DNA from 2 places in the Cytobacillus sp. GQ23 genome. Region 2 is predicted to be linked to the other one. Evidence: predicted binding sites of a transcription regulator. Region 2 holds the regulator's gene; the other holds the start of a gene.
The links. Region 2 encodes NrdR, which represses ribonucleotide reductase genes. Its sites were predicted from a motif close to AACACNATATATNGTGTT; they were not measured.
Positions count from the first base shown of each region.

Region 1: a site for NrdR is predicted at 2,256-2,273, ahead of AC6CHU_RS09685 (vitamin B12-dependent ribonucleotide reductase). Genes of this name have one in related genera too.

Region 1 covers NZ_JCAXER010000009.1:112,413-116,845, reverse strand. Annotated here, with positions in the region: gene AC6CHU_RS09685 (vitamin B12-dependent ribonucleotide reductase) at 1-2,116, opposite strand, end outside; gene AC6CHU_RS09680 (lipoate--protein ligase family protein) at 2,622-3,458, opposite strand; gene AC6CHU_RS09675 (rhodanese-like domain-containing protein) at 3,641-4,024, shown strand; gene gcvPB (aminomethyl-transferring glycine dehydrogenase subunit GcvPB) at 4,257-4,433, opposite strand, start outside.
Region 2 covers NZ_JCAXER010000002.1:173,707-178,139, reverse strand. Annotated here, with positions in the region: gene AC6CHU_RS02585 (glyceraldehyde-3-phosphate dehydrogenase) at 1-394, shown strand, start outside; gene speD (adenosylmethionine decarboxylase) at 710-1,084, shown strand; gene AC6CHU_RS02575 (hypothetical protein) at 1,216-1,620, shown strand; gene nrdR (transcriptional regulator NrdR) at 1,722-2,183, shown strand; gene AC6CHU_RS02565 (replication initiation and membrane attachment family protein) at 2,516-3,946, shown strand; gene dnaI (primosomal protein DnaI) at 3,946-4,433, shown strand, end outside.

The DNA.
Region 1 (4,433 bases), on a different contig from region 2:
CAGGCAGATTTTCAGGATCAGCATCCGGGTTACGGTCTAAATATTCCTGAACTATATCTGCCTTCACTTCAATGAACTTGCCTAAGCGGCCGCTTCTGAAGTATGAGAAGGAGAAATATGGTTCAAGGCCCGTAGATACTCCCACCATGGTTCCTGTGGATCCCGTAGGAGCAACGGTTAGAAGATGCGAATTGCGGATTCCGCTTTTTAAAATAGAAGCACGGATATCTTCAGGCATTTTCTTCATGAAGCCTGTTTCTGTAAAAGCTTTGCGCAGGCGATTCGTTTCTTCAGGATTTTCACCTGTTAAGAACGGGAAGCTTCCTTTCTCCTCTGCAAGCTTTATAGAAGCTTTGTATGCTGAAGTAGCAATGGTTTCAAAGACTTTATCAATCAGCACGTTGCCTTCTTCAGATCCATATTCTGTTTCACAATAGATCAGCAGATCATGAAGCCCCATTACACCAAGACCAACACGACGCTCGCCTAATGCCTGCTTTTTGTTCTCTTCAAGGAAGTATGGTGTAGCATCTATGACATTGTCCTGCATCCGTACACCCACTTCAACAGTACGCTTCAGCTTTTCAAAATTAACTGTTTTATTTTCCTTATCTGCCATTTCTGCAAGGTTTACTGCTGCAAGGTTACATACGGAATTTGGCGCCAGAGGCTGCTCGCCGCAAGGATTTGTAGCTACGACCTTTTGTCCGTAAGCCTGTGCATTCGTCATGTCGTTGGCATTATCAATAAAGAAAATGCCTGGTTCAGCTGAGTATGTTGCACAGATGTTAATCAGGTTCCATAGCTCTTTCGCTTTAATTTTACGATGAACGCGCACTTTATAGCCTAGTTTTTCCCACTCTCTGACATCACCTACTTTATGCCATTCTTCGTTGTATGTTTTCATCGTTTCGGCATCATAGGACTCAACATCCGGGAAACGAAGCTCATATTCTGCATCATTTTCAACCGCATCCATAAATTCTTTCGTGAGGCAGACTGAAATGTTTGCTCCTGTCAGGAACTCAGAGTTGTGAACACTATAAGTACCTCCAGCCGCAAGCTTTTCCTCTGCGTCTTTAATGATTTTTTCACTGAAGCCGCCATAGCCTGGAATGCTTTTGTAATTAATAATGCCCTGGTACATGGCAATTTCCTGTTCATTAAACGGAGTGAATTTTAATTTTTCTTTAGCATATTTTTTTATGGTTTCATCCTTTGTATTTTCAAGAAGGAAGCGTAAAATTCTTGGGTTTTGCATTTTCGAAATGATGAATTCGATAATGTCCGGATGCCAATCAGATAGCATAATCATCTGTGCACCTCTTCGGGATCCCCCTTGCTCCACAAGATGTGTAAGCTTCGCAATATCATCCAGCCAGGAAACTGAACCGGAGGATTTTCCGTTCACTCCTTTTGCGAGTGTATTGCGCGGTCTAAGAGTTGAACCGTTTGTCCCTACGCCGCCGCCGCGGCTCATGATTTCCATTACCTGCTTGCGGTGCTCGGAAATTCCTTCACGGGAATCCTGCACGAATGGCATTACATAACAGTTGAAATACGTAACATCTGTTTCAGCACCTGCTCCGTACAACACCCGGCCAGCCGGAATAAAATTCAGGTTTTTCAATTCCTGATAGAATTTTTCAAACCATTCTTTTCTTTTTTCTTCGGTTTTTTCAACAGATGCAAGGCCAGTTGCATTACGCTTGGCGATTTGCTCATAATAGATTTCCAGAGGCTTCTCGATTACATCAAGAGGCTTTGTAATAATGCCTGTTCTCACTTCTTCCGGATCATCCAGCACTCCTCTGTAATCTTCTTCTACTAAAACCTTTGCTGTCTTGTTTTCCCAGTCTATGTCGAGAATATAGCCTAATCCGCGTGCAGGAAATTTTGGATCTTCCTTTATGGTGAGAACAACAAAGTCACCGTTTGTGAGTGTCACTTTCTCGGTGTCTTTGAAGGTATAGCGGTCTAGCATAACCAAGCGGGAAACACCTTTGTGGGTCATTTTCATATCAGGGGTTACAGGGTGAACCTGAGGAAAGAGACGGATGTCCTTGTTTAAACGTTCAATGTTTAATTTCATTTTTTGTCCTAGGGCAACAGACATTGTTACAACTCCTTCTTTCTAAATCAAATATGGAAGTACATTTTGACAGATAGAGTAAATCTATCTGTCAAAATAGTACCCTAAAGTTACCACATCTTAAACCATAAAATCAATATATAGTGTTATTAATATTTTCGACAACACTACATGTTGTGTTGAGTTCAGCAAATTATCGTTTTGTCAAACTTAAAAAATACTAAAATTTGAAGAAAAACAGAGTTAATGACCGATTTTCGACAATTAACGATAAATTTTAACACATTTTGAAGCTTGCACTTTTTTTGTTCATTATTTGGAAAAATATTCATTAATCTTGCACCCGGATACCCTGCTCCCGCAGGACTCCGAATAAGTTTCCTTGAGTACACACCGCACGAAGAAAATGCACGTGCATTTTCGAGGATCTTGCACCTTCCCGCTCCAATCAACTCAGTAAAAATAAAACAAATGGCAGCAAACTTGCGAAAACATCCTTAAAAAAAGAGAAAAAGCGACTTAGCCGCTTTTATCTCTTATAGTTCCATTCATCGCTTTCATATCGTTCTTTTGCGATTTTTTGTACATATGCCATCTCATCATCTGAAAGCTCGTAAGGTTCCAGCACAATGTTCAGGCCTTCCTCAAACCCCTTCTTGAAAGCTGCCTTGGCCTGCTCAAGAGTAATATTTTCTGTTGTCAGCTCATTTATGGCCACAGCTTTATTTTTAAAAGCCTTTTGCATTCTCTCTTTTACCCGGTCATTAGGATATTTGAACAAGCTAAAGAGCTTGTCTTCATCCAAATCAAGTAATATAGAGCCATGCTGAAGGATGACACCTTTTTGTCTTGTCTGTGCACTCCCTGCTACTTTACGGCCTTCAACTACAAGTTCATACCAGCTTGGGGCATCAAAACAAACAGCCGATCTTGGATTTTTCAGAGAGTCCCTTTCTTCAGCAGTCTTTGGCACAGCAAAATACGCCTCCATACCAAGTGCGTGAAAACCTTTTAGAATTCCTTCAGAAATGACTCTGTACGCTTCCGTTACTGTAGTGGGCATTTCCGGGTGGTTTTCAGGAACGATCACGCTGTAGGTGAGTTCATGTTCGTGAAGCACCCCTCTTCCGCCTGTTGGTCTGCGGACAAAACCCAAACCATGCTGCTTCACTGCTTCCATATCTATTTCCTTTTCAGCCTTTTGGAAGTATCCAATCGAAAGAGTTGCGGGGTTCCAGCCATAAAACCGGATTACCGGAGGCATCTTTCCTTCACTGTTCCAGTCAAGCAAAGCTTCATCCAAAGCCATATTAAAGGAGGGTGACCCCTCTTTAGAATCAATAAATCGCCAAACTTCTTTAGTCATATATAACCCTCGTTTTCAGATTCTTTAACTAGTCATTTGCGGTTATTAGTCTACCAAAATTGATGTGAAATTAAAAGCATGTTGAATTTCCAAAACAAATTTACCAGATTTCCTTTACTCCCATTAGGAAAGACTTATATAATATTAGTTGGCTTACCTATGTGTGAAAGGAGAAAGACATATTGGAAACACTTTATTTCATTCTAATCATTTTGGGTGCAATCATTACCTATTCTGTCATAACTTGGTTTTATCAGCGCCGCATTGTTAAAACACTTACTGAAGACCAGTTTAGAGAAGGCTATAGAAAAGCCCAATTAATCGACGTTCGCGAACCAAATGAATTTGAAAACGGCCATATTTTAGGTGCCCGCAATATACCGCTTTCACAAATGAAAATGCGCATGAAAGAACTGCGTCCGGACAAGCCAGTATACTTATATTGCCAGAGCGGCATGAGAAGCGCGAGAGCTGCCCAGTTTTTGCACCGTAAAGGCTACAAAGACCTTTCACACCTGCAGGGCGGATTTAAAAAATGGTCCGGAAAAGTGAAAGTGAAAAAATAATAGCATTAGCTTGAAAAGGCCCCGTTAGTTTAACGGGGCCTATTTTGTTTTGAACTGTCCCATCTTCAAACTCTTCTTAACCACTGCCATATCCCCATTTCCAGCCCGCTTTTCATTTTTTTGGCTGTTTCCCTCGGATTTTATACCAGAATATCTCTATTCTCTTACATCCGGCAACAATCCATTATAGGCATCAAAAAAGAGTGCCCGTTTAGGACACTCTTTTTTGACATTATACTTTTTGATAGCGAAGAACCGGCTTTCTTGCAGCCATTGTTTCATCCAGACGGCCAATAACTGTTGTATGAGGTGCTTCCTGAACAATCTCAGGGTTTTCCTCAGCTTCTTTAGCAATTTGGATCATGGCATCGACGAAAGCATCCAGCGTCTCTTTAGACTCTGTCTCTGT
Region 2 (4,433 bases):
TAAAGCTTTGTCGCTGGTACTGCCTCATTTAAAAGGCAAATTACATGGGATGGCACTGCGCGTGCCAACTCCTAACGTTTCCTTAGTTGACCTCGTGGTAGACTTAAAGCGCGACGTAACAATTGAAGAAGTGAATGCTGCCTTTGCAACAGCTTCTCAGGGATCTTTGCATGGTATCCTGGATATTACAGACGAACCATTGGTGTCAATCGATTTCAACACAAATGAACACTCTGCCATCATTGATGGATTATCTACAATGGTAATAGGCACCAGCAAAGTGAAAGTACTTGCCTGGTACGATAATGAGTGGGGTTATTCCTGCCGTGTCGTAGACTTGACAAAATATGTTGCACAGGAGCTTTTACAAGCATCTGCCGTTAAAGTTGGCTAATTTCCAATCTCTTTTAGTTTAAAACTACCCATACCTTACCTTTAAAGCCTGCCATTCCCCGGCAGGCTCCTTTTATTGGACAAAACTCCTTTTTTGAATCAGAAATTTGCGAAGAAAATGTAGAACAATGTGTTGCAAAAAGAAATTAAACAAAGTATACTAATCCTCGTGAACTTCTCCGAGGTTTTGGTATGGTAGCTACTTAAAGGGTTAGGACCTCTTTGGACTAACTTTCCCCCGTGGTAGTTATAGACCAGTATAAATCTGGAATTTCATTAATTAATAGCTTAAAAGTTTAAAGGGGGAAATTTGAATATGGAAACTATGGGTCGTCACGTAATCTCAGAACTTTGGGGATGCGATTTTGAAAAGTTAAATGATATGGATTATATTGAGCAGACATTCGTAAATGCTGCATTAAAATCTGGTGCGGAAATTCGCGAGGTTGCATTTCATAAGTTTGCGCCACAGGGTGTCAGCGGAGTTGTTATCATCTCTGAATCTCATTTAACTATTCACAGCTTCCCGGAGCATGGCTATGCCAGCATTGATGTGTATACGTGTGGAGATCTTGACCCTAACATTGCTGCAGACTTTATTGCAGAAGCGTTAGGAGCTCAAACGCGTGAGAATATTGAAATTCCTCGCGGTATGGGTCCAGTTCAAGTTAAACAAGCTCAAGTACTTTAATACAAAATGAACCAGGCAATTCAGAGGTGTAATTAATACACCTCTTTTTATTTTGCTTAAAATCCAGTACCTTTAGTATCTTCGTAAAAAATAGTACAATAAAGTTACAAATAATAGACGGAGGAAAGAGAATGTCGATTTTCAGTCAGCTTGCCAGACGCTATAAAAAGCAGTGTGAAACAAATGAAAACCACTCTGATCCTGAGCTTACTACAAGATACTATAGAACCAATACAGCACAAATGCTGCAGACGATTGAAGAGTTATTCAGGGCAGACCATAATGTGAACATTCTCAGCATTTCCAAGGAACACGGCGAAATTGCTGCAGAAATAAAAAAAGACAAATCCGTTTTTGCCATTGTGACAGTCGTGACTGTCAAGCCTTTTGAAACAGCTGTAGATATCAATATTTCAACTGAACAATCCTCACCTGCAGGAGTGCACCCAATTCTTAAGAGAGAGGTTCTTTCGATATATGAAAAATTAAATAAACGGCATGATTTTCTAGGTTCTGCAAGAAATGCAGATAAATAGTTGTACTTGTACTGACAACTCCTTTTTTATAAGATAAGAGTATCAAATAATCTTCGGTAAATAGTTAAAGCCAACTTATAAAAAAATTCGGAGCTGATTGTATGAGATGCCCTTCATGCCAAAACAATAATACCCGTGTTCTTGATTCCCGACCTGTGGATGACAGCCGATCGATCCGCCGAAGAAGAGAATGCGAGAAATGCGGATACCGGTTTACGACTTTTGAGAAAGTGGAAGAAATTCCATTAATCGTTGTGAAAAAAGAAGGTACCAGAGAGGAATTCAGCCGGGAGAAAATTCTGAGAGGCCTTATTAAAGCATGTGAAAAGAGGCCTGTTGCTTTAAAAGATCTCGAGGATATTACCTTTGAAGTGGAGAAAGAACTCCGCAGCAACGGTGTTTCTGAAATAAAAAGTGATGAAATTGGCGAAATGGTCATGGACAGGCTCGCAAAGATTGACGAGGTCGCATATGTCCGGTTCGCATCGGTATACAGGCAATTTAAGGATATCAATGTGTTTATTGATGAACTTAAGGAACTAATTAAAAAAGAACAATCGTAATCTGGACAGTTTTCCCGCTGCACTGATTTTGGATGAAAGCTATTTTTGCAAGACTTGTTGCTTTTGTATGTTTTTCGAGTTGATTGGAGCTGATAGTACCGCCCTAGTAACTCGAAGCGCAGAGGAAGGCTTACTGCCTTCACCGCTGTTCACCGAGCAGCCTGGAGCGGAAATCATCCGGCAGCAATGTTAGGCGAAAAACAGCAAGTTATACGTGTAGAGATTTGATGAAATAGGCTGATGGGCTGAAGGGTTTTCTTTGGCTCTTTTTTTTGCGGGATATGCTTTTAATTGACAGGATAAAAAAATTTAGATAGAAAAAGGTGAACGCCATGGCCCAGCATTGGCAGGAGATGCTTCCAATAGACCGATATACAGTAGCAGCCAGCGGGCTTTTGCATGATTATGACCGGAAAGTGCTGACACTCTTATACCAGCCGCTCATTGGCTCTGTGTGCTTCAGTTTGTATATGACTTTATGGGCCGAACTTGAAGAAAATCGGCTATGGTCATCTTCCAACTCACACCATAGTTTAATGAATTTCATGGGGCTGGGGCTTAAAGATATTTATGAAGCCCGTCTCAAGCTTGAAGGGATAGGACTTTTAAAGGTATATGTGAACAAAGAAGAAGAGACAAGGTCATTTATTTACGAGCTGCTTCCACCGCTGACACCTGAACAATTCTTCCTTGATGGCATGCTCAATATCTATCTTTATAAGAAATTGGGCAAGAATCAATTTATGAGATTGAAGCGCTTCTTCTCAGATCAGAAGGTGCAGCCGGCCATGGGATTTGAGGAAGTAACAAAGGCTTTCCAGGATGTATTCCAATCCGGGCACCCTGGTTCGTTAGATGAAGAAGTGGTGAAGCTGATGAATGAATCGGATGGGGAAGGGTATATTGGAAGGCAGGAGCAGGAGGGCATTCAAATTGGAAATGAAGAGTTTAATTTTGAATTGCTTCAGGCAGGGCTTAATGAATCGCTTGTACCAAAAAAAGCCCTTACAGTTAAAGTAAAGGATTCCATCAGCAATCTTGCCTTTTTATACGGAATCGACCCTATTCAGATGAAAAATATTGTCATCAGCGCCGTAAATGAAGATAATGAGATAAACATTGATGAATTAAGAAAATCTGCGCGGGATTGGTATCAATTCCAAAACCAGGATATGCTTCCATCCCTGATAGACCGGGTTCAGCCTGCCATTCATCATACTCATAAAAAAAAGCCTGAAACACAGGAAGAAGAATTAATTCGTTATTTGGAAATTACCTCACCCAGGCAGCTATTAAAAGATATATCAGGAGGAGCAGAACCTTCGAAGGGCGATCTGCAGATTATAGAAGATGTCATGTTCCAGCAAAAGCTTCTGCCTGGGGTAATTAATGTGCTGATTCAATATGTTATGCTCAAAACAGATATGAAGCTGACGAAAGGGTACGTAGAAAAAATAGCTGGCCACTGGGCGAGAAAGAAGATTAAAACCCCTGAGGCGGCTATTGCATTAGCCAAAAAGGAGCATCGCCAATACCTTGATTGGGCGGAAGGAAAGAAAACTGCAGGCCCAACGGGAAACAAAAGGAAGCCGATCAGAACAGAGATGCTTCCAGACTGGTTTGATGAAAATAGCAGCCCAGCTGCCAAAAAGGAACAGATCCAGCAGCAAAATAGCGAAAAGGAACAGTATGAGCGGGAATTGAAAAAAAGGGAACTTAAGGAGAAATTAAAAAAACTGCGATCACAGGAGGTGACTGATTAATGGAAAAAATTAATGAAACATTACGGCGTCTTGCTGGCAATGAAGGTTTTCAAAGAAGATATGAAATGATGAGGAACCAAACGCTTAATCACCCTGAAGTAAAGGCCTTTCTCCAAAAACATCAGGATGAATTGACATCTGAGATGGTAGAGAAAAGCCTTAGCAAGCTTTTTGAGTACACACAGCAGAGCAAGGAATGCAATAAATGTTCCAGCTTGGAAGGCTGTGTAAATTTCATGCAGGGCTATCATCCAGAACTTGTGATTCAAAGAGGATCGATCGATTTGAAGTATGATAAATGCCCGCGCAAGGTCATGCACGATGAAAAGCGGAGAAATGAAAAATTAATCCAGAGTTTATATGTGCCATCTGATATCCTTCATGCCACTTTTGATTCCATATATGATGATGACGACCGCATTGAGGCTGTGGATAAGGCGGCATCTTTTGTAATGGACTACCAGCCGGGGTCCAAGCAAAAAGGAAT